3 regions of the Streptomyces sp. NPDC004134 genome follow, and region 1 is predicted to be linked to each of the others. Evidence: riboswitches for the same ligand, from Rfam matches in the RefSeq annotation. Region 1 holds a riboswitch; each other region holds the start of a gene.
The links. A riboswitch is a leader RNA that binds a small molecule or an ion and turns the genes downstream of it on or off. The one in region 1 is predicted to bind thiamine pyrophosphate.
Positions count from the first base shown of each region.

Region 2: it holds a riboswitch for thiamine pyrophosphate, as region 1 does, so the genes downstream of both, thiO (glycine oxidase ThiO) here and thiC (phosphomethylpyrimidine synthase ThiC) in region 1, are expected to answer to the same signal.
Region 3: it holds a riboswitch for thiamine pyrophosphate, as region 1 does, so the genes downstream of both, ACFYVJ_RS20795 (thiamine ABC transporter substrate binding subunit) here and thiC (phosphomethylpyrimidine synthase ThiC) in region 1, are expected to answer to the same signal.

Region 1 covers NZ_JBIAMS010000005.1:248,503-255,120, reverse strand. The annotation lists gene ACFYVJ_RS09870 (serine/threonine-protein kinase) at 1-220, opposite strand, end outside; gene ACFYVJ_RS09865 (NACHT domain-containing protein) at 437-3,493, opposite strand; gene thiC (phosphomethylpyrimidine synthase ThiC) at 3,660-5,459, opposite strand; TPP riboswitch at 5,452-5,583, opposite strand; gene ACFYVJ_RS09855 (YibE/F family protein) at 5,657-6,618, shown strand, end outside.
Region 2 covers NZ_JBIAMS010000029.1:43,811-50,428, forward strand. The annotation lists gene ACFYVJ_RS29160 (Rv2175c family DNA-binding protein) at 1-348, opposite strand, end outside; gene ACFYVJ_RS29165 (NAD(P)/FAD-dependent oxidoreductase) at 470-1,768, opposite strand; TPP riboswitch at 1,857-1,967, shown strand; gene thiO (glycine oxidase ThiO) at 1,966-3,234, shown strand; gene thiS (sulfur carrier protein ThiS) at 3,231-3,491, shown strand; gene ACFYVJ_RS29180 (thiazole synthase) at 3,497-4,369, shown strand; gene pknB (Stk1 family PASTA domain-containing Ser/Thr kinase) at 4,514-6,427, shown strand; gene ACFYVJ_RS29190 (deoxyribonuclease IV) at 6,429-6,618, shown strand, end outside.
Region 3 covers NZ_JBIAMS010000016.1:75,688-82,305, reverse strand. The annotation lists gene ACFYVJ_RS20800 (ABC transporter permease) at 1-1,276, opposite strand, end outside; gene ACFYVJ_RS20795 (thiamine ABC transporter substrate binding subunit) at 1,375-2,433, opposite strand; TPP riboswitch at 2,471-2,581, opposite strand; gene rlmN (23S rRNA (adenine(2503)-C(2))-methyltransferase RlmN) at 2,596-3,714, opposite strand; gene ACFYVJ_RS20785 (hypothetical protein) at 3,755-4,135, opposite strand; gene ACFYVJ_RS20780 (phosphatidate cytidylyltransferase) at 4,254-5,183, opposite strand; gene frr (ribosome recycling factor) at 5,255-5,812, opposite strand; gene pyrH (UMP kinase) at 5,911-6,618, opposite strand, start outside.

The sequences.
Region 1 (6,618 bases):
GCCGGACGATGGCGTCGATCTCGCCTTCGGCGAGCAGGGTCTTGACGGCGGCCAGGGAGCCGTCGCCTGCGGAACGTGCGAGGAAGACGCGCCCCATCCCGCCGGTGGCGAGCCGCCCCAGCAGCGTGTACGGGCCGAGCGCCGCCGGATCGTCCTCCTGAAGGGGCCGGATGTCCGCACCCTCGCCCGCGGCGGACCCGCCCGGCGTCTCCCCCTCCACGGCCAACGGGCCCTCCCCCTGGTCACGTTCGCAAGAGAGAAAGTGTAGTCGCGGCCATGACACGAACCGAGACCGCGGCAAGGGATCGTCACACCAGGCCGCCACCCGCTACGAGAGCGGCTTCCGCCGGTGAAGTCCGTGCCGCCAACGCCTCGACCGCGCTCGCGGAGTGCTACACCGTCTCCCCGTATGACGACGGCGCCGCGATCGGAATGCCTACGATGCGTCCGGAGGATCAAGCGACAGCCGTGCGTCCGGAAAGTTCTCCCGGCCGAGCACTTCGATCCCTGCAGTTCCGGCAGACGGAATGTCGAGGTCCAATTCGGGCCGAACCGCAAGCGGACTGAGATCCAGGGGATCACAGGGATCCTTGAGTTGGATAAACAAACGAGTAATTGCAGGAAAAGCCTGCAGAATGAGACCGACGTCCTCGTATGACCGCACACCGTAAAGAAGAAGCTGCTCGACCTGCGGAATCGGCGACATGCCCGTCAATCCACGGAGAGAGGGCATCTGCATACCCAGGTTTCGCAACTGGTCAATCCCCCGGGCAATGCCCATCACGGTACCGCAGTCGACCTCTGCGCCCAGCCTATCGAGGTAGAGGCTACCAAGCCCGATACCGGCCAAGGGCGACAGGTCACCGACGCGCGGGCATCCGAATATCGTAACCGAACAAAGATCGGGCATGTCGCCAAGGAAGGAAATATCGCTTACCACCTGATTGTCGCCAAGCACGAGCCAGGATACGCGCGAACGCAGCAGATGAGAAGAAAGCTCCCGCTGCGGGATGGAAGAATTGCAGATAAGGGTTTCTACGGGCCCGAGAGAGGGGATCTCGGCAAGCTGCTCCACATTACCGACATCGACCTGCACAGAGGAAAGGTCCCGGCCTGAAAGGATTTCCGAGGCGAAAGTTGCCGTATCGAAGTTGTGCCATTGGTGGGCGATACGGGTGCGCATTCGAGAGGAGCAGACCGACATCAGGTCCCTCAGCAGCGGCAGCGAGTCGCTACCCGCCGCCTGCACGGCGGTACTCGGCAGCCAGCCCCAGTCGGTATGCTCGGCTGCGAACTTGCGCAGTTCGGGAAGGATCTGCTCCCCCACCATGGCATATTGCAGCCATTCCTGCGCTCGAGGCGGCAACGACTTCCCCACTCGGCTCAGAACAGCCTTGCGTACCTCACCGTCCAGGCGGGAGGCATACGGCAGGCAGGAGCCCAGCAGAAGATGGATTCGCCGTTTTTCTTCGGCCTCCTCGACGCTGTCGCCGCGGTCGAGGATCTCCTTCATCAGTTGCGAGCGGTCGTTCGGATCGCAGTGTCCCACCGCCATCCGGATGACGTCCGCCCATTGATCGTCACCTGCCTTGCTGCTGAGTAGCCCGAAGTTGCGCTCCTCTTTGAACTCCTTGGCGGCCAGGTAGTCCTGAAACGTCCGGTGGATGAAGTCGAAGGTATCCACGCTGGTCTCGCGCAGCAGGCCGGTCCTGTTCAGCAGGTGGTTGAACGCATCCTGCGGCGTGCACTGCCGCTCGACTTCGGGCAGCGTGGGCAGCAGTCGAGCCATCTGCCCCTCGGCGTGGCTCTTCTCTCCTTCCACCCGCCCGTTCAGGACGAGCCAGGAGGCTATGCGCTGCAGCATGGCGAGCTGCTCCTCCTCGGCCAGCCGCATGCCTTCGGAAGCCCCCACCCGGCGCTGCTGGTCCCGCCGCACCAAAAGCATGCTGAGAGCGGCCCGGTAGACGTCCATCCGCCTTTTCGGCAAGGTGCCGTCCCACTCGCGGTGGAGGGCGCATATCATTCCGCACAGCAGTGGGCTGTCGGCCAGGGCGGAGAGGTCGGGAGAAGTACCGAGGGTGCGTAGCAGAGCGTCTCGTAAGCGAGTCAGTTCCTGGCGCTCACGCGCCGCCTCGAGGGCTGTACCGTCGGTTTCGGATACGGTCTGCGCAGCACGATGCCAGCGCTCCACGAACAATTCCCTGTCCTCTGCATTCATCGAGCACAGGGACAGTTCCTCGAAATTCCATTCGTCAAGCCAGCCGACAGGGACAGCAGAGGGCCGAACCGTCACCAACGTCAGCGTCCGCGGATACAGTTCCAGCAGGCGGGCCATCCACTCCTTCGCCTCGTCACGCTCGAACGGCGGGATCTCGTCCAAGCCGTCGACGAGCAGCAGGGCCCGCCCGGCACGAAGGACGCGATCCGCCCAGCCGTCCGGCTGACTATCGGCTCTGAGGCAATCGTCCACCTCAAGGAACTGAGAAGGGCGTGGCTGCAGAATTCCCTGCCGAGACATCTTGCGCAGCCGTAGCACGAAGGGGACTCGGTGGTTGAGGGCAGACAGCTCCTCTGCGAAGGACCCGGTTGCCGCACCGACAGCAAGCCACTGGATCAGTGTCGACTTCCCTGCGCCCGCCTGGCCGCGCAACAGGATGCGGGACTTGTCGGCGAGCAACTGATCTATCCGCTCCCGGCGGTCGTGCCGAGACGCTGATGAGGGTCCGTGCTCGCCGGCCAGGATCTCCGGGTCACCTGCGTCGGACTCCCGGGAAGAAGTAGCCTCCAGAGTCAGATACGCGGTGTCGAGGTTCCACCCGCGCCCGTGCGCCCTGCCCAGGTCGAGGCCGAAGATCCTCACCTTCCCGTGGTCTGCTCTGACGGCCTCTGCGTAATCTCTCTCGAAGCTCACGTCTGCGCGATCCCGGCTGGGGATGCGATCCAGCAGCAGGTCGATCTGACGGGCTTGTGCAGCTATGGCCCGGAACTGCTCTAGCTGCGTCCTCTGAATGAACGACGAGCGCTGGGAGAAGAACTGGAGGATGTGCAGGCAGGACAGTTCGAGCAGCGACTCGTACATCGCTTCACCGGAAGCGGACAGACTGAGGGCCGCGCGGGGGGCGGCGCGCCGCAGCTCTGCGGCGAACTGCTCGTAGCCGAGCTGCACCGCCTGAACGTCGTCCATATCGATCTCACCCAGCACGAGAAGAGTTCGGGTGAGGCGATCCGCCACCGCGTCCTGCTCTCCGGTCACGGCAGACGACACTTCGCGCGGCATGGACTCGACCGTGCGCTTCACCAGCGTACTGACAAGCCTTTGGATGTCCTTCTCCGCGAGGGTTCGCTTCTCCCCCTTGAAGGTGAGCCTGCCCGCGATGCGTACGGGGTTGTCCACCAACCCTGCTCCCGCGGGAGCGGTGAAGAGCTTGCTGACCAAGCGAGCAGCCACTGGTCCGGCAGCCTTGGCTGCCAGGGTCCCGGCGGTCACCTCCATGCTGACACTCCTAAGCATGTGCTCGTTCGCACGGGCGGAAGGCCCTGTCGTCCACCGGGATCGGCGCCGGTTTTCACCGTACCGGGGCCGGCTTGCCGGTCCGCTCCTCGGGCCCATGCCGGCGGGAGGGGCAGGAGCACGGCTCCTGCCCCTCCCGCCATCGGGCTCAGTCGGTCAACGGCAGGTAGACGCGGTTGCCCGCGTCCGCGAACTCCCTGGACTTCTCCAGCATGCCCCGTTCGATCTCCTCCGCCGTCAACTCCGCCTGGTCGTCCGAGCCGAAGCGTTCCGTGATGCTTCTGCTGATCTTCATCGAGCAGAACTTCGGGCCGCACATCGAGCAGAAGTGCGCCGTCTTCGCCGGCTCCGCCGGGAGGGTCGCGTCGTGGAACTCGCGGGCCGTGTCCGGGTCCAGGGCCAGGTTGAACTGGTCCTCCCAGCGGAACTCGAAGCGGGCGTCCGACAGGGCGTCGTCCCAGTCCTGGGCGCCCGGGTGGCCCTTGGCGAGGTCCGCGGCGTGGGCGGCGATCTTGTACGTGATGACGCCGGTCTTGACGTCGTCGCGGTCCGGGAGGCCCAGGTGTTCCTTCGGGGTGACGTAGCAGAGCATCGCCGTGCCCCACCAGGCGATCATCGCCGCGCCGATGCCGGAGGTGATGTGGTCGTAGGCGGGCGCGATGTCGGTGGCCAGAGGGCCGAGGGTGTAGAACGGGGCCTCTTCGCAGATCTCCTGCTGGAGGTCGACGTTCTCCTTGATCTTGTGCATCGGGACGTGTCCCGGGCCCTCGATCATGGTCTGCACGCCGTGGGACTTCGCGATCCGGTTGAGTTCGCCGAGCGTGCGCAGCTCGGCGAACTGCGCCTCGTCGTTGGCGTCGGCGATCGAGCCGGGCCGCAGGCCGTCGCCGAGGGAGAACGTCACGTCGTACGCGGCGAGGATCTCGCACAGCTCGTCGAAGTGGGTGTAGAGGAACGACTCCCGGTGGTGGGCCAGGCACCAGGCGGCCATGATGGAGCCGCCGCGGGAGACGATGCCCGTCTTGCGGCGGGCGGTGAGCGGGACGTAGCGCAGCAGGACGCCGGCGTGGACGGTCATGTAGTCGACGCCCTGCTCGCACTGTTCGAGGACGGTGTCCTTGTAGACGTCCCAGCTCAGTTCCTCGGCGCGGCCGTCGACCTTCTCCAGCGCCTGGTAGAGCGGCACGGTGCCGATGGGCACGGGGGAGTTGCGCAGGATCCACTCGCGGGTGGTGTGGATGTTGCGGCCGGTGGACAGGTCCATGACCGTGTCGGCGCCCCAGCGGGTGGCCCACGTCATCTTCTCCACCTCCTCCTCGATGGAGGAGGTGACGGCCGAGTTGCCGATGTTGGCGTTCACCTTCACCAGGAAGTTCTTCCCGATGATCATCGGTTCTGACTCGGGGTGGTTGACGTTCGCGGGGAGCACGGCGCGGCCGGCCGCGATCTCGTCGCGTACGAAGGCGGGCTCGACGCGCTCGCGCAGCGCGACGAACTCCATCTCGGCGGTGATCTCCCCGCGTCTGGCGTACGCGAGTTGCGTCACGGCGCCGCCGCGGGCGCGCCGCGGCTGGCGCGGGCGGCCGGGGAAGACGGCGTCGAGGTTGCGCAGGCCGCCGCGGGGCGAGGTGTGCTTGAGGCCGTCGTCCTCGGGGCGGGGCGGACGGCCCGGGTACTCCTCGGTGTCGCCGCGGGCGATGATCCAGTTGTCGCGCAGCGGGGTGAGCCCGCGGCGTACGTCGGTGTCGGTGGTCGGGTCGGTGTACGGCCCGGACGTGTCGTACAGCGTCACGTCGTCGCCGTTCGTGAGGTGCACGCGCCGCACCGGGACCCTGATGTCGGGCCGCGCGGGGTGCTCGATGTGGTCCTTGTGCCAGCCGATCGCGGTGGCTTCCGCAGATTCCGCGGAGTCCCCGGTGGCGGGCGTACGTGCATCCGAAACGGTCATGGAGACCCACTCCCTACGCCGGCATTACCCGGTAACAGGTTCGGCGGTCGGCGCAGCCTCGGTCCGGATCCGGATCCGTCAGCGCCCTCTCAGCCCGGTGCTCCGAGCTCCCGCGGTGTGCAGTTCGCCGACCACGCTAACCGCTGCACGCACCGGTACGAAAGAGGGCCCCGGAGCACTCCTGCGATGATCTGGCCGTGACACATTCGCACAGCCACCACCACGGCGCCCCCGCCCCGCCCGCCTCGCACCGGCTGCGCAGGGTGATCGCCGCGGTGCTCGTCCCGTTCGCGCTCGCGGTGCTCGCCGGGCTGATCGCGCTGTGGCCGGGGAGTGAACCGGCGGGCGAACGCAGCGGCATCGGCTTCGACCAGGAGCGGCAGCGGGCGAAGGTCACGAAGGTCGAGGAAGTGAAGTGCGCGGACGTGGGCGCGCAGATCCAGGAGCAGGGGCCGCCGGGCGGCGGTGGCGGCACCGACGAGCCGCGGCCCGACCAGGACGCGGTGTGCGAGCAGGCGACGATCGAGGTGACGTCGGGCAAGCACGCCGGGCGGACCTTCACGGAGATCGTCGCGCCCGACGCGTCCCGGCGGTACGAGGTGGGGCAGGAACTCGTCGTCTCCTACTCGCCGAAGGCGCCGCGCGAGCTGCAGTACGCCGTCTCGGACGTGGTGCGCACCGTGCCGATGACGGCGCTGGCGCTGCTGTTCGCGGTCGCGGTGGTCGTCGTGGGGCGGCTGCGCGGGCTGGCGGCGCTCGCGGCGCTGGCGGTGAGCTTCGCGATCCTGATCCTGTTCATCCTGCCGGCGATCCTCGACGGGTCGAACCCGCTGGTGGTGGCGGTGGTCGGGGGCAGCGCCATCATGCTGATCGCGCTCTATCTGTGTCACGGCTTCAACGTGCGTACGTCGGTGGCCGCACTCGGCACACTCGCGTCGCTGCTGCTGATCGGGCTGCTGGGCTCGCTGTTCATCGGCTGGTCGAAACTGACCGGGAACACCGACGACTTCACGGGCCTCATCCACACCCAGTACCCGGACATCGACATGAGCGGGCTCCTGCTCGCGGGGGTGCTGATCGGCTCGCTCGGGGTGCTCGACGACGTGACGGTGACGCAGGCGTCCGCGGTGTGGGAGCTGCGGCAGGCCGATCCGTCGGC
Region 2 (6,618 bases), on a different contig from region 1:
CGCCCTGCGCTTGACCTCCGTCCCGCGGTTCTCGCGCAGCGCCTGCGCGGGAGTCCCCGGGAGCGAGGGATCGGGGGTGAACAGCCACTCCAGCGCCTCCGCGTCGCTGAAGCCGTCGTCCTTGAGCAGCGTCAGGGTGCCGGTGAGGCCCTTGACGACCTTCCCCTCGCCGATGAACTCGGCGGGCACGTGCAGCGCGTTGTTCTCACCCCGCCGCACCGCGATCAACTGGCCTTCCTTGACCAACTGCCGCACGCGGGTCACCTCGACGCCGAGGTTCTCCGCGATGTCGGGGAGGGTGAGCCAGGAGGGGACGAGAGCATCGATCTTCGCATCAATCTCGGTCACACCCCCCAGCCTGCCATCTCGGACGGCCTGCCGGTACAGGGCAGCGCCAAAGGGAGGCATATCACCGCGAAGCATCCCCGGATGCGGGGGTGCCGACACGGCCCGCGGCGCGCCGGGGGTGTCAGAGCGCGGCCGATTTCAGCGGTACGGCCGCGTCGGCGGCCCGCTCGCGGTCCAGCGCGGCGCCGGCGTGGATCAGCTTGCGCCCCTGGGTGAGGTCCCGCGGCCGGCCCACGGCCAGCAGCGCGATGAGCCGGCCGGCGCGCAGCCAGCACACCGACCACGAGGAGCCGTGCGGGTCGCCGCGCCAGAGCAGCTCGTCGCGGTCCGTGTGGTGGCCGACGTACTGCACGAAGCGGCCGAACTGCTCGGACCAGAAGTACGGTACCGGGTCGTACACCACGCCCGGCGCGCCCGCGATGTCCGCCGCGACCGTCGTCGGGCCCTGCAGCGCGTTGTCCCAGTGGTGGATCAGCAGCCGCTCGCCGTAGCGCGCGGAGGGGAAGGACGCACAGTCGCCGACGGCCCAGACGCCGGGCACGTTCGTACGCAGCCGCTCGTCGGCCCGCACCGCCCCGTCGCCGCCCAGCCCGACGCCGGAGCCGGCGAGCCAGGCCGTGGTCGGGTGGGCGCCGATGCCGACGACGACGGCGTCTGCGGTCAGCTCCGTACCGTCGTCGAGGACGACCGCGACCGGGCCGTCCTCGCCGTCGCTGTCGACGCGCTCGACCCGGCGCCCCGTGAGCAGCCGGGCACCGCTCTCCTCGTACCAGGCGGCCATCGGCGCCGCGACCGCCGCGGGCAGCGCCGCCGCCAGCGGCTGCCCGGCGGCCTCCACGACCGTCACCTCGCAGCCCTGCTCGCGCGCCGCGGTGGTCAGCTCGGCGCCGATCCAGCCGGCGCCGACCACCAGGACCCGGCTGCGCCGCACCAGCACGGCGCGCAGCCGCGCCGCGTCGTCGAGGGTGCGCAGCAGGTGCACGCCGGGCGTGGCGCCGGCCGGGGCGCCGGGCAGCGGGACGGGCGCCGCGCCGGTGGCGAGCACCAGGTTCCCGTACGGCACGGGCCCGGCGTCCGTCTCCAGCACCCGCCCCGCGGTGTCCAACCGGTCGGCGTGCAGCCCCAGCCGGAGCCCGATGCCGTACTCCGCGAAGTCGACCTCGAACGCCGAGCCCTCGGCCTTGCCGAGCAGCACCGCCTTCGACAGCGGCGGCCGGTCGTACGGGTCGTGCGGCTCCGCGCCGACGAGCGTGACGGCGCCGGTGTACCCCTGCTCGCGCAGCGCGACGGCGGTCTGCACGCCGGCCATCCCCGCGCCGACGACGACGGTGCCCGCGGCGGGGTCGGCGGCGCGGCTGGGGCGGCTGGCGGCCCGGCCGGCGGGGCCGCGGTCCGGTTCTGCGTCGGTCACACCGATCACTGTATGCCGCACCCGTCGGCCGCCGCTCGCGCCGGGCCCGCTCGCGAGGCTCCCTTACAGCAGCCGGGCGTACGGAGTTAGGGTGGCCGGGAAGACTCGCGGGAGCCCGGCGCACCGGGCTGAGAGGGGGGCTGGCGGCCCCCGACCGTACGAACCTGATCCGGGTCATGCCGGCGAAGGGAGGGGCGAACGCGCCCATGCAGCCACGCGACACACCCCCGACGGAACCCACCACGACACCTCAGGCGGCGCCCGCGGCGGCACCAACGGGCGCGCCGCGCACGGCGGATGCCGCGTACGACGTCCTCGTCATCGGCGGCGGCGTCATCGGCCTGGTCACCGCCTGGCAGGCGGCCCGCCGCGGGCTGGCCACCGCCGTCGCCGACCCGGCCCCCGGCGGCGGCGCCGCGCAGGTCGCGGCCGGGATGCTCGCCGCCGTGACCGAACTCCACTACGGCGAGGAAGCGCTGCTGGCGCTCAACCTGGCGGCCGCGGAACGCTATCCGGACTTCGCCGCCGAGCTGGCGGAGGCGTCCGGCCGGGACATCGGCTACCGCCGCTGCGGCGCGCTCTCCGTCGCGCTCGACGCGGACGACCGCGCCCAACTGCGCGAACTCCACGGCTTCCAGCAGCGGCTGGGGCTCTCCGCGCAGTGGCTCAGCGGCAGCGAGTGCCGCCGGCTGGAGCCGATGCTCGCGCCCGGAGTACGCGGCGGGCTGCGCGTCGACGGCGACCACCAGACGGACCCGCGGCTGCTGACCGCGGCGCTCGTCACCGCCTGCGAGCGGGCCGGGGTCGCCTTCCACCGCAGCCTCGCGGTACGGCTGCGGCTCGCCGGCGCGGGCGCGGACGAGCGGGCGGCGGGCGCGGAGCTGGCGGACGGCACCCGGCTCGGCGCCGGGCAGACGGTGCTCGCCGCGGGCAGCCGCAGCGGCAGCCTGGCGGGGGTGCCGGAGGCGGTACGGCCGCCGGTGCGGCCCGTGAAGGGGCAGGTGCTGCGGCTGCGGATGCCGGAGACCGGGGCGCCGTTCCTGTCCCGTACGGTACGGGCCGTGGTGCGCGGCAGCAGCGTGTACCTGGTGCCGCGGGAGAGCGGCGAGCTGGTCGTCGGCGCCACCAGCGAGGAGCTGGGCTGGGACACCACCGTCACCGCGGGCGGCGTGTACGAGCTGCTGCGCGACGCGCACGAGCTGCTGCCCGGGCTGACGGAGCTGCCGCTCGTGGAGGCCGGCGCCGGGCTGCGCCCCGGCTCCCCCGACAACGCGCCGCTGCTGGGCCCCACCGCCCTGGCGGGGCTGCACCTGGCCACCGGCCACTACCGCAACGGGGTGCTCCTCACCCCCGTCACCGGCGACGCGCTCGCCGCCGTCCTCACCGGCGGCGAACTCCCCGACGTGGCCCGCCCGTTCGCGGCCACCCGGTTCGGCCGTACGCACCAGCAGCACGAAGGGCGGCAGCACCCATGACCGAGGACACCACGCGGACCCGCACCGGCACCCGAGCCGGCGCCCCCGCCGGCGCACCGACCATCACCGTCAACGGCACGCCCCGCCCGATCGCCGCGGGCCTCACCCTCGACGCCCTCGTCGCCACCCTCACCGCCGCGCACCGCGGCGTCGCCGCCGCCGTCAACGAGGACGTCGTACCGCGCGGCGACTGGCCCACCACCACCCTCGGCGACGGCGACCGCGTCGAGATCCTCACCGCGGTCCAGGGAGGCTGACCACCGTGACCAGCACCGCCCCCGCCCCCGTCCCCGCAGACCTCACCGGCGCGGACCCGCTCACCATCGCGGGCGTCCGCTTCTCCTCCCGCCTCATCATGGGCACCGGCGGCGCCAGCAGCCTGGACGCCATGGAGCGTGCCCTCCTCGCCTCCGGCACCGAGCTGACCACCGTCGCGATGCGCCGCGTCGACCCCGGCGTGCACGGCTCCGTGCTCGACGTGCTGCGCCGCCACGGCATCCGCGTGCTGCCGAACACCGCCGGCTGCTATACCGCGGGAGAGGCCGTCCTCACCGCCCGGCTGGCCCGCGAGGCGCTCGGCACGGACTGGGTGAAGCTGGAGGTCATCGCCGACGAGCGGACCCTGCTGCCCGACCCGGTCGAGCTGCTGGCCGCCGCCGAGACACTCGTCGACGACGGCTTCACCGTGCTCCCGTACACCAACGACGACCCCGTCCTCGCGCGCAAGCTGGAGGACGCCGGCTGCGCCGCCGTGATGCCGCTGGGCTCCCCCATCGGCTCCGGGCTCGGCATCCGCAACCCGCACAACTTCCAGCTCATCACCGAGGCCGCCGGGGTGCCCGTCATCCTCGACGCCGGCGCGGGCACCGCCTCCGACGCGGCCCTGGCGATGGAGCTGGGCTGCGACGCGGTGATGCTGGCGTCCGCGGTGACGCGAGCACAGGAGCCGGTGCTGATGGCGGAGGCGATGCGGTACGCGATCGCCGCGGGCCGGCTCGCCGCGCGCGCCGGGCGCATCCCGCGCCGGCACTTCGCGCGCGCGTCCTCCCCGGGGGCGGGCGTCGCGGAGCTGGGCCCCGGGAGCGGCCGGGACGACGGCCCGGGGCCGGACCCGGAGCGGCCCGCGTTCGCCTGAACTGCCCGGCCCCGTACCGGCACGCCATCGGGAACGTACTGCAGCACAACGGTGACGGGAACGCGTCCCTCACCTCGTAGACTGCGGTTCGTGGACACGACTCTGGACCCGTCCCCCCATCCGCCGGGAGGGTGGGGAGACCCCATGGTCGGGCAGATGCTCGACGGGCGCTACCGCGTCGACGCGCGCATCGCCGCCGGCGGCATGGCCACGGTCTACCGCGCGCTGGACACCCGGCTCGACCGGGTGCTCGCCGTCAAGGTCATGCACCCGTCGCTCGCCGCCGACGCCTCCTTCGTCCAGCGGTTCATCCTGGAGGCCAAGTCGGTCGCCGGCCTCGCCCACCCGAACGTCGTGGGCGTCTACGACCAGGGCACCGACGGCCCGCACGTCTTCCTGGCCATGGAGTACGTCCCCGGCTGCACCCTGCGCGACGTGCTGCACGACCGCGGCGCGCTCCAGCCGCGGGCCGCGCTGGACATCCTGGAGCCCGTGCTCGCCGCGCTCGGCGCCGCGCACCGGGCCGGTTTCGTGCACCGCGACATGAAGCCGGAGAACGTCCTCATCGGCGACGACGGCCGGGTCAAGGTGGCCGACTTCGGGCTCGTCCGCGCCGTGAACACCAACACCACCGCCTCCACCGGCGCCGTGCTCGGCAGCGTGTCGTACCTGGCGCCCGAGCAGATCGAGCGCGGCGCCGCCGACCCCCGGGTCGACGTGTACGCCTGCGGCGTGATGCTCTACGAGATGCTCACCGGCGCCAAGCCGCACGCCGGCGAGCACGCCGCGCACGTGCTCTACCAGCATCTGCACGAGGACGTCGAGCCGCCGTCCGCGGTCGTCCCCGGGCTGCCCGCGCAGTTGGACGACCTGGTCGCCGGGGCCGCCGCGCGCCGCAGCGAGGCGCGCCCCGCGGACGCCGTGGAGCTGCTGTCGGCCGTACGGAGCGCCCGCGCGCAGCTCACCGACGAGGAGCTGGACGCGGTGCCGCCGCAGGCCGTCGCCCAGGAGCGGGACGGCTCCGAGGACCGTACCGCCGTGGTGCCCAGCCCGGCGGCCACGCCGGCGCAGGAGCGGCTGAACGTCACCAGCGTGCTGGAGACCCCCGCCGCCGCACCCGCGGGCACCGCGGGCCACCCGCCCGGCCCGCCCGCGCCCGGTGACCGGCCCGGAACGGGCCGCCCCAAGCCGCGGCTTGGGCTGCTGGCGCTGCTGGCGGCGCTGCTCGTGCTCGGCGTCGGCACGGGCGTCTGGTACATCAACTCCGGGCAGTTCACCAAGGTCCCCTTCGTCCTCGGCAAGACCGAGGCGGAGGCGCGGAGCATGCTCTCCGGCGAGGATCTGGACGCGGACGTCAAGGAGGACTTCAGCGACACGGTGAAGGCCGGCCTCGTCATCCGTACCGACCCCGAGGGCGGCAACCGCATCCGCCAGGGCGACTCCGTGACCCTCGTGCTCTCCAAGGGCCCGGAGATGGTCGAGATCCCCGAGCTGTACGCGGTCCCGCTCGACGAGGCCAGGGACAGGCTGAGCGACGCCGGGCTGAAGCCGGGCGTGACCCGGGAGGCGTTCAGCGAGGAGCTGCCCGCCGGGCGCGTGATCAGCACGGACCCGGAGGATGGCGAGAAGATCAAGGCGGGCCGGGCGGTGGCGATGGTCGTCAGCCGCGGCGCGCCGATCGAGGTGCCGGACGTCGTCGGCGACGACCAGAGCGACGCGGCGGAGGAGCTGCGCGAGGAGGGCCTGGCGGTCGAGATCGCCACGGAGACGGTGTACTCGGAGGAGGACGCCGGCACCGTCGCGGAGACCTCGCCCGAGCCGGGCACCGAGCTGGGCGAGGGCGACAAGGTCACGCTGACGATCTCCAGGGGCCCCGAGCTGCTGGAGGTACCGGACGTGGTCGACATGAGCGTGGACGAAGCCGAGCAGACGCTGGAGGACGCCGGTTTCCGCGCGGACGTGAACCAGATCTTCTTCGGCGACTCCGTCTGGCGGCAGTCCCCTGGCGACGGGGAAGAGGCGCCGCGCGGCAGCGAGATCACCCTCTGGGTCAGGTGACGTGTCCTCCCGTACGCCCGCTGAACCACGCTCCGGCCGGCCGGCCGCCCAGGTCCGCAACCCCGTCGGCAGCCATGTGCCCGTCGCCGGCGGGCTGGCCGCGAAGGGCCTGGCCCACGCGCGCAAGATCGGCGCGGAGGCCGTCCAGGTCTTCGTCGCCAACGCCCGCGGCTGGGCCACGCCGCCCGGCG
Region 3 (6,618 bases), on a different contig from region 1:
CGGCGCGCAGCACGGGCAGCATGGTCCGTACGACGAAGGGGACGCCGACCAGCGCCTGCGCGAGCGGCACGAGCATCCAGGAGGACCTGAGGTCGAGCGGCGGGCTGTCGAGGGCGATGAGGAACCCGAAACCGACGGTGACGGCGGAGGTGCCCAGCGGCAGCATCAGCAGCGCGTCGAAGCCGCGGACGAGGGGACCGGCGCGGCGGGTGACGGCGGCCGCGGCGAGGCCGCCGACGACGACGGCGATGACGGTGGCGACGGCGGCGTAGGCGAGGGAGTTGCCGACGGCTTCCAGCGGCGGGACGGCGAACGTGCCGTCGCTCTCCTGGAGCGCGCGGTAGAAGCCGAACCCGTGGCCCCCGGGGGTGGCGAAGGAGCGTTCGACGAGGACGGCGAGCGGCGCGAGGAGCAGCACGGCGACGAGGGCGACGACGCCGCCGAGGAGGGCGCGTTCGCCGGCGCCGCGGGGGCGGCGGGCGGTGGTCTCGGGGGCGACGAGGCGCAGCGCGGTCTCGCGGCGGCGCACGGTCCAGGCGTGCACGGCGAGGACGGCGGCGACGGCGGCGAGTTGGAGGAGGGAGAGGACGGCCGCGGTGGGCAGGTCGAGGAAGTCGGCGGTCTGGCGGTAGATCTCGACTTCGAGGGTGGCGTACGCGGGGCCGCCGAGGATCTGGATGACGCCGAAGGAGGTGAAGGTGAAGAGGAAGACCATGAGGGCCGCGGCGGCGACGGCGGGCCCGAGCGCGGGCAGGGTGACGTGCCGCCAGGCCGCGAGGCGGCCGGCGCCGAGGACGCGGGCGGCTTCCTCCTGGCGCGGGTCGAGCTGGGCCCACAGGCCGCCGACGGTCCGTACGACGACCGCGAAGTTGAAGAAGACGTGGGCGAGGAGGATGGCCCACACGGTGGTGTCCAGCCGTACGCCCCACCAGCCGTCGAGGACGCCGCCGCGGCCGGTGAGCGCGAGGAAGGCGGAGCCGACGACGACGGTGGGCATCACGAACGGCACGGTGACCAGGGCGCGCAGCAGGTGCTTGCCGGGGAAGTCGAAGCGGGCGAAGACGTACGCGGCGGGCAGCGCGAGGACGAGCGTGAGCCCGGTGGAGGCGGCGGCCTGCCAGAGCGTGAACCACAGGACGCCGAGGATGTCGGGGTCGCCGAGGACGCCGGGGATGCGGCCGAACTGCCAGCGGCCGCCCTCGCGCAGGCCGCGGGCGACGATGGCGCCGACGGGGTAGGCGAAGAAGACGCCGAGGAACGCGGCGGGGACGGCCATGAGCGCGAGTCGGCCGGCCGCCCCGCGTATCCGGCGGCGGCCCGCGCCCGTTGCCGGTCCCGGTCGCGTGTCTTCCTTGCCGCGGACCGCGGCCCGGATCACTTCACGACCAGCGAGGTCCACGTCTTGATCCACTGCTCCCGGTTGCCGTCGACGGTCGCCGGGTCGAGGGTGTGGGGGTCGGCGATCTCCTCGCCGTAGCGGGTGAACACCTCGGGCAGCGCGGTGTCCTCGCGCACGGGGTGGACGAACATGTTCAGCGGCATGTCCTGCTGGAACCGCTCGCCGATCAGGAAGTCGATGAGGGCCTTGCCGCCTTCGGCGTTGCCGGCGTTGGCGAGCAGCCCGGCGAACTCGATCTGGCGGAAGCAGGTGCCGGTGGACACGCCGGTGGTGGCTTCCTTCGGCTGGGACTCCATGTCGAGCACGGGCGGGCTGGAAGCGTACGAGACGACGAGCGGCTTGTCGCCCTTGCCGGCGCCGGAGAAGCGCTCGTAGTACGCCTGCTCCCAGCCGTCGACGACCTCGACGCCGTTGTCGCGCAGCTTGCCCCAGTAGTCCTCCCAGCCCTCTTCGCCGTACGCGTCCGCGGTGGCGAGGAGGAAGGCCAGGCCCGGGGAGGAGGTGGCGGCGTTCTCGGTGACGAGGAGGTCCTTGTAGCGGGGGTCGGCGAGGTCGTCGAAGGTCTGCGGCGGGTCGAGGTTCTTCTCCTCGAAGTACGCGCGGTCGTAGTTGACGCACACGTCGCCGTAGTCGACGGGGGTGACGCGGTGCTCGTCCGCGTCGAGCTGGAGTTCCCCGGGTATGCGGTCGAGCCCCTTCGCCTCGTACGGCGTGAAGATGCCGTTGTCGAGGCCGCGGGAGAGGAGGGTGTTGTCGATGCCGAAGAAGACGTCGCCCTGGGGGTTGTCCTTGGACAGGACCGCCTGGTTGACGGCGGAGCCGGCGTCCTTGCCCTTGAGGATGTCGACCGTGTACCCGGACTGCTTCTCGAACGCCTTCAGTACGTCGTCGGAGACGGCGAAGGAGTCGTGCGTGACGAGGGTGACGCTCTTGTCGCCCGAGCCGGACCCGGATCCGTCGCCGGAGTCCGAGCCGCAGGCGGCCAGGCCCAGGGCGAGGGACGCGGCCAGGGCGGTGGTGACGATGCGCTTCATCGGGCTGCTTTCGTGGCGGCGGGCAGCCCGGGCAGCAGCAGAGTCTCGACCGAACTTCCTACCCAGAATGACCTGGGCGAGGTTCGAGGGTCTGCGGCCTTGACGGTGCCGCACTCTCAGCGCTGCGAGCGCTCCCCTGTCGGTGTGTACGTATGAACGGTATCAGGCGGTGGTGTCGGCCGCGGAGGCGGCGAGCTGCCCGCAGGCGCCCTCGATCTCCTGGCCCCGGGTGTCCCGTACGGTCACGGGCACGCCGTGGGCCTCCAGGGCGGCGACGAACGCCCGCTCGTCCTCGGGCCGGGAGGCGGTCCACTTGGATCCCGGGGTGGGGTTGAGCGGGATGAGGTTGACGTGCGCGCGGCGGCCCTTGAGGAGGCGGCCGAGGAGGTCGGCGCGCCATGCCTGGTCGTTGATGTCCTTGATCAGCGCGTACTCGATGGAGACGCGGCGGCCGGAGCGCGCGGCGTACTCCCAGGCGGCGTCGAGGACCTCGCGGACCTGCCAGCGGGTGTTGACGGGCACGAGGGTGTCGCGCAGCTCGTCGTCGGGCGCGTGCAGGGAGACGGCGAGCCGGCACTTCAGGCCCTCGTCGGCGAAGCGGAGCATGGCCGGCACGAGGCCGACGGTGGAGACGGTGATGCCGCGCTGGGAGAGCCCGAGGCCGTCGGGCTCGGGGTCGGTGAGGCGGCGGACGGCCGACAGCACGCGGTTGTAGTTCGCCAGCGGCTCGCCCATGCCCATGAAGACGATGTTCGACAGCCGCGCCGGGCCCCCGGGAACCTCGCCGTCGCGCAGGGCGCGCATGCCGTCGACGATCTGGTGGACGATCTCGGCGGTGGACAGGTTGCGGGTGAGCCCGGCCTGGCCGGTGGCGCAGAACGGGCAGTTCATGCCGCAGCCGGCCTGCGAGGAGATGCACATGGTGACGCGGTCGGGGTAGCGCATGAGCACCGACTCGACCAGCGTGCCGTCGAAGAGCCGCCACAGGGTCTTGCGGGTGGTGTCGCCGTCGCAGCTCAGATGCCGTACGACGGTCATCAGCTCGGGCAGCAGCCCCTCGGCGAGCTTCGCCCGGGACCCGGCCGGCACGTCGGTCCAGCCGGCCGGGTCGGTCGCGTAGCGCGCGAAGTAGTGGCGCGAGAGCTGCGTGGCACGGAACGGCTTCTCCCCCAGCTCGGCGACGGCGTCGCGGCGCTCGACGGGGGTGAGGTCGGCTAGGTGCCGCGGCGGCTTCTTGGCACCACGGGGGACGGCGAAGGTGAGCTCTCCTGGCTTCGGCATAGCCGTACCAGTGTCGCAGACGGATTCACCCTCGCCCGCCTCATCCCCAAATGCCCTGATTCGTCGACAAGAGCCCCCTGGTCGGCGCCCCGTGGCCGTCGGCCAGCGGTGCCACACCGGCACCCGGTGCCCCGTGGTCGTCGCCCGTGGGGGCGAGACCGCCCGTGGGCGACCCGTGGCTGTCGCCCTTCGGCGCGGCACCGCCACCCGGCGACCCGGCGTTGTCGCCCAGGGGCGCGACGCCCCAGTCGTGTTCGGCGGCCAGGGCCATGTCGTCGCTCCGCCGGTCCTGGGGCGCCACGCCCGCGCCCGGTGCGCCGGAGCCGTCGCCCGCCGGTGCGGTGCCGACGGCCACCGCCACGGCACCGGCCGCCAGCATGGCCACCGCCGCGGCGCGGGCCGTCATACGTGTGATCGTCATCGAACTCCCCCTTGGGTCGCGGACATCCCCACCACCGTGCCCGCCCGGCCGATGCCGCCCACAGGTGTTTCGACCCTCGCCGAAAACGTCCGGGAGTCCAGGGGAACGGGGCGGCCGGTCAGCCCGCGCCGACGAAGATCACCATCAGCAGCCACACCACCGGCGCCGTCGGCAGCAGCGAGTCCAGCCGGTCCATGATCCCGCCGTGGCCGGGGAGCAGCGTGCCCATGTCCTTGATGCCGAGGTCCCGTTTGATCATCGACTCGGCGAGGTCGCCGAGCGTCGCCGAGGCGGCTGCGGCCGCGCCCAGCAGGAGGCCCTGCCACCAGCGGCCGTCGTCGATGAGCAGTTCCATGCACACCGCGCCCGCCGCCATCGCGAAGGCCAGCGCGCCGCCCAGGCCCTCGCGGGTCTTGCCGGGGCTGATGCGCGGGGCGAGCTTGTTGCGGCCGAACTTGTAGCCCACGGCGTACGCGCCGGTGTCGCTGATCACCGTGAGGATCAGGAACGTCAGCACCCGCTGCGGCCCGTCGTCGTCCGCGGCGAGCATCAGTGCGACGAAGGCGGCGAGGAACGGCACGTAGAACGCGGCGAAGACGCCGGCGGTGACGTCGCGGAGGTAGTCCTGCGCGGGGCCCGTCAGCCGCCAGACGGGGACGGCGAGGGCGGTGAGCGCGAGGGCTGCCCCGGCGCCCTCGGCGCCGCGCACGTACCCCGCGATGACCATGGCGATGCCGCCGGCCACCAGCGGCACCAGCGGCGTGCGGATGCCGCGGCACTCCGCCAGCCGCGACGTCAGCTCCCACAGCCCGACCGCCACCGCGATGACGATGACGCCGAGGAAGAGCACTTTCACGACGAACAGCGTGGCCAGCACGATGGCGCCGAGGCCGAGCCCGACGCCTATGGCGGCGCCGAGGTCCCGGCCGCCGCGGCGCCGCTTGGGGGCGGGCGGCGGTGGGGTGGGAGGACCGTCCGGGGCGCCGGATCCCCCGGAGGGACCTGGGGAGGGTTCGTCGGCAGGGGCGTCGCCGGACACGATGGGCATGCGCGGAGTCTGCGCCCTTTCACCCCCGCCGTACACGGGACCCGCCGGGGCCCCCCTGGAGGAGTCGTTCATCAGACCTCGAGCAGCTCTGCTTCCTTGTGCTTGAGCAGCTCGTCGACCTGGGCCACGTACTTGTGGGTGGTGTCGTCGAGCTCCTTCTCGCCGCGGCGGCCCTCGTCCTCACCGATCTCGCCGTCCTTGACGGCCTTGTCGATGGTCTCCTTGGCCTTGCGGCGTACGGAGCGGATGGCGATCCGCGCGTCCTCGCCCTTGGCCCTGGCGACCTTGATGAACTCCTTGCGGCGCTCCTCGGTGAGCTGCGGGAAGACCACCCGGATGATGTTGCCGTCGTTGGAGGGGTTGACGCCGAGGTCGGAGTCGCGGATCGCCTGCTCGATGTTGCGCAGGGCGCTCTTGTCGAACGGGGTCACCACCGCCATCCGCGGCTCCGGCACCGAGAACGACGCCAGTTGGTTGATGGGGGTCTGGGCCCCGTAGTAATCCGCCGTGATCTTGTTGAACATCGCCGGATGCGCCCGCCCGGTGCGGATCGCGGCGAGGTCCTCCTTGGCGACCACGACGGCCTTCTCCATCTTCTCCTCGGCTTCGAGGAGGGTCTCTTCGATCACCACTGGCTCCTGGTCTCATCCGTGAGCGGAACGGGAGAGCCCCTGTCCGCCCGTACCATGCCTGCACGGTGTCCGACCGGCAGGCCGTTGTCCATCCCTCAGACCCGGCTGCCGTGCGCGCTCACGAGCGTACCGATCTTCTCACCCCGCACCGCCCGGGCGATGTTGCCCTCCTTCAGCAGCTCGAAGACGAGGATGGGCAGTTCGTTGTCGCGGCACAGGGTGACGGCCGTGGCGTCGGCGACCTTGAGGTCACGGGTGATGACCTCGCCGTATCCGAGCGCGTCGAACTTCACCGCGTCCGGGTTCTTCTTGGGGTCGGCGTCGTAGACCCCGTCGACGCCGTTCTTGCCCATGAGCAGGGCCTCGGCGTGGATCTCCAGGGCGCGCTGCGCGGCGGTGGTGTCCGTGGAGAAGTACGGCATGCCCATGCCGGCGCCGAAGATGACGACGCGGCCCTTCTGCATGTGCCGGATGGCGCGCAGCGGGATGTACGGCTCGGCGACCTGGCCCATCGTGATCGCCGTCTGCACCCGGGAGTCGATGCCTTCCTTCTCCAGGAAGTCCTGCAGGGCAAGGCAGTTCATCACGGTGCCGAGCATGCCCATGTAGTCGGAGCGGGCCCGGTCCATGCCGCGCTGCTGCAGTTCGGCGCCGCGGAAGAAGTTTCCGCCGCCGATCACCACCGCGATCTCGTACCCGTCGCGGACGACGGCCGCGACCTCGCGGGCGATGGCGTGCACGACGTCCGGGTCCACGCCGAGGTCCCCGCCGCCGGAGAAAGCCTCGCCGGACAGCTTCAGCAG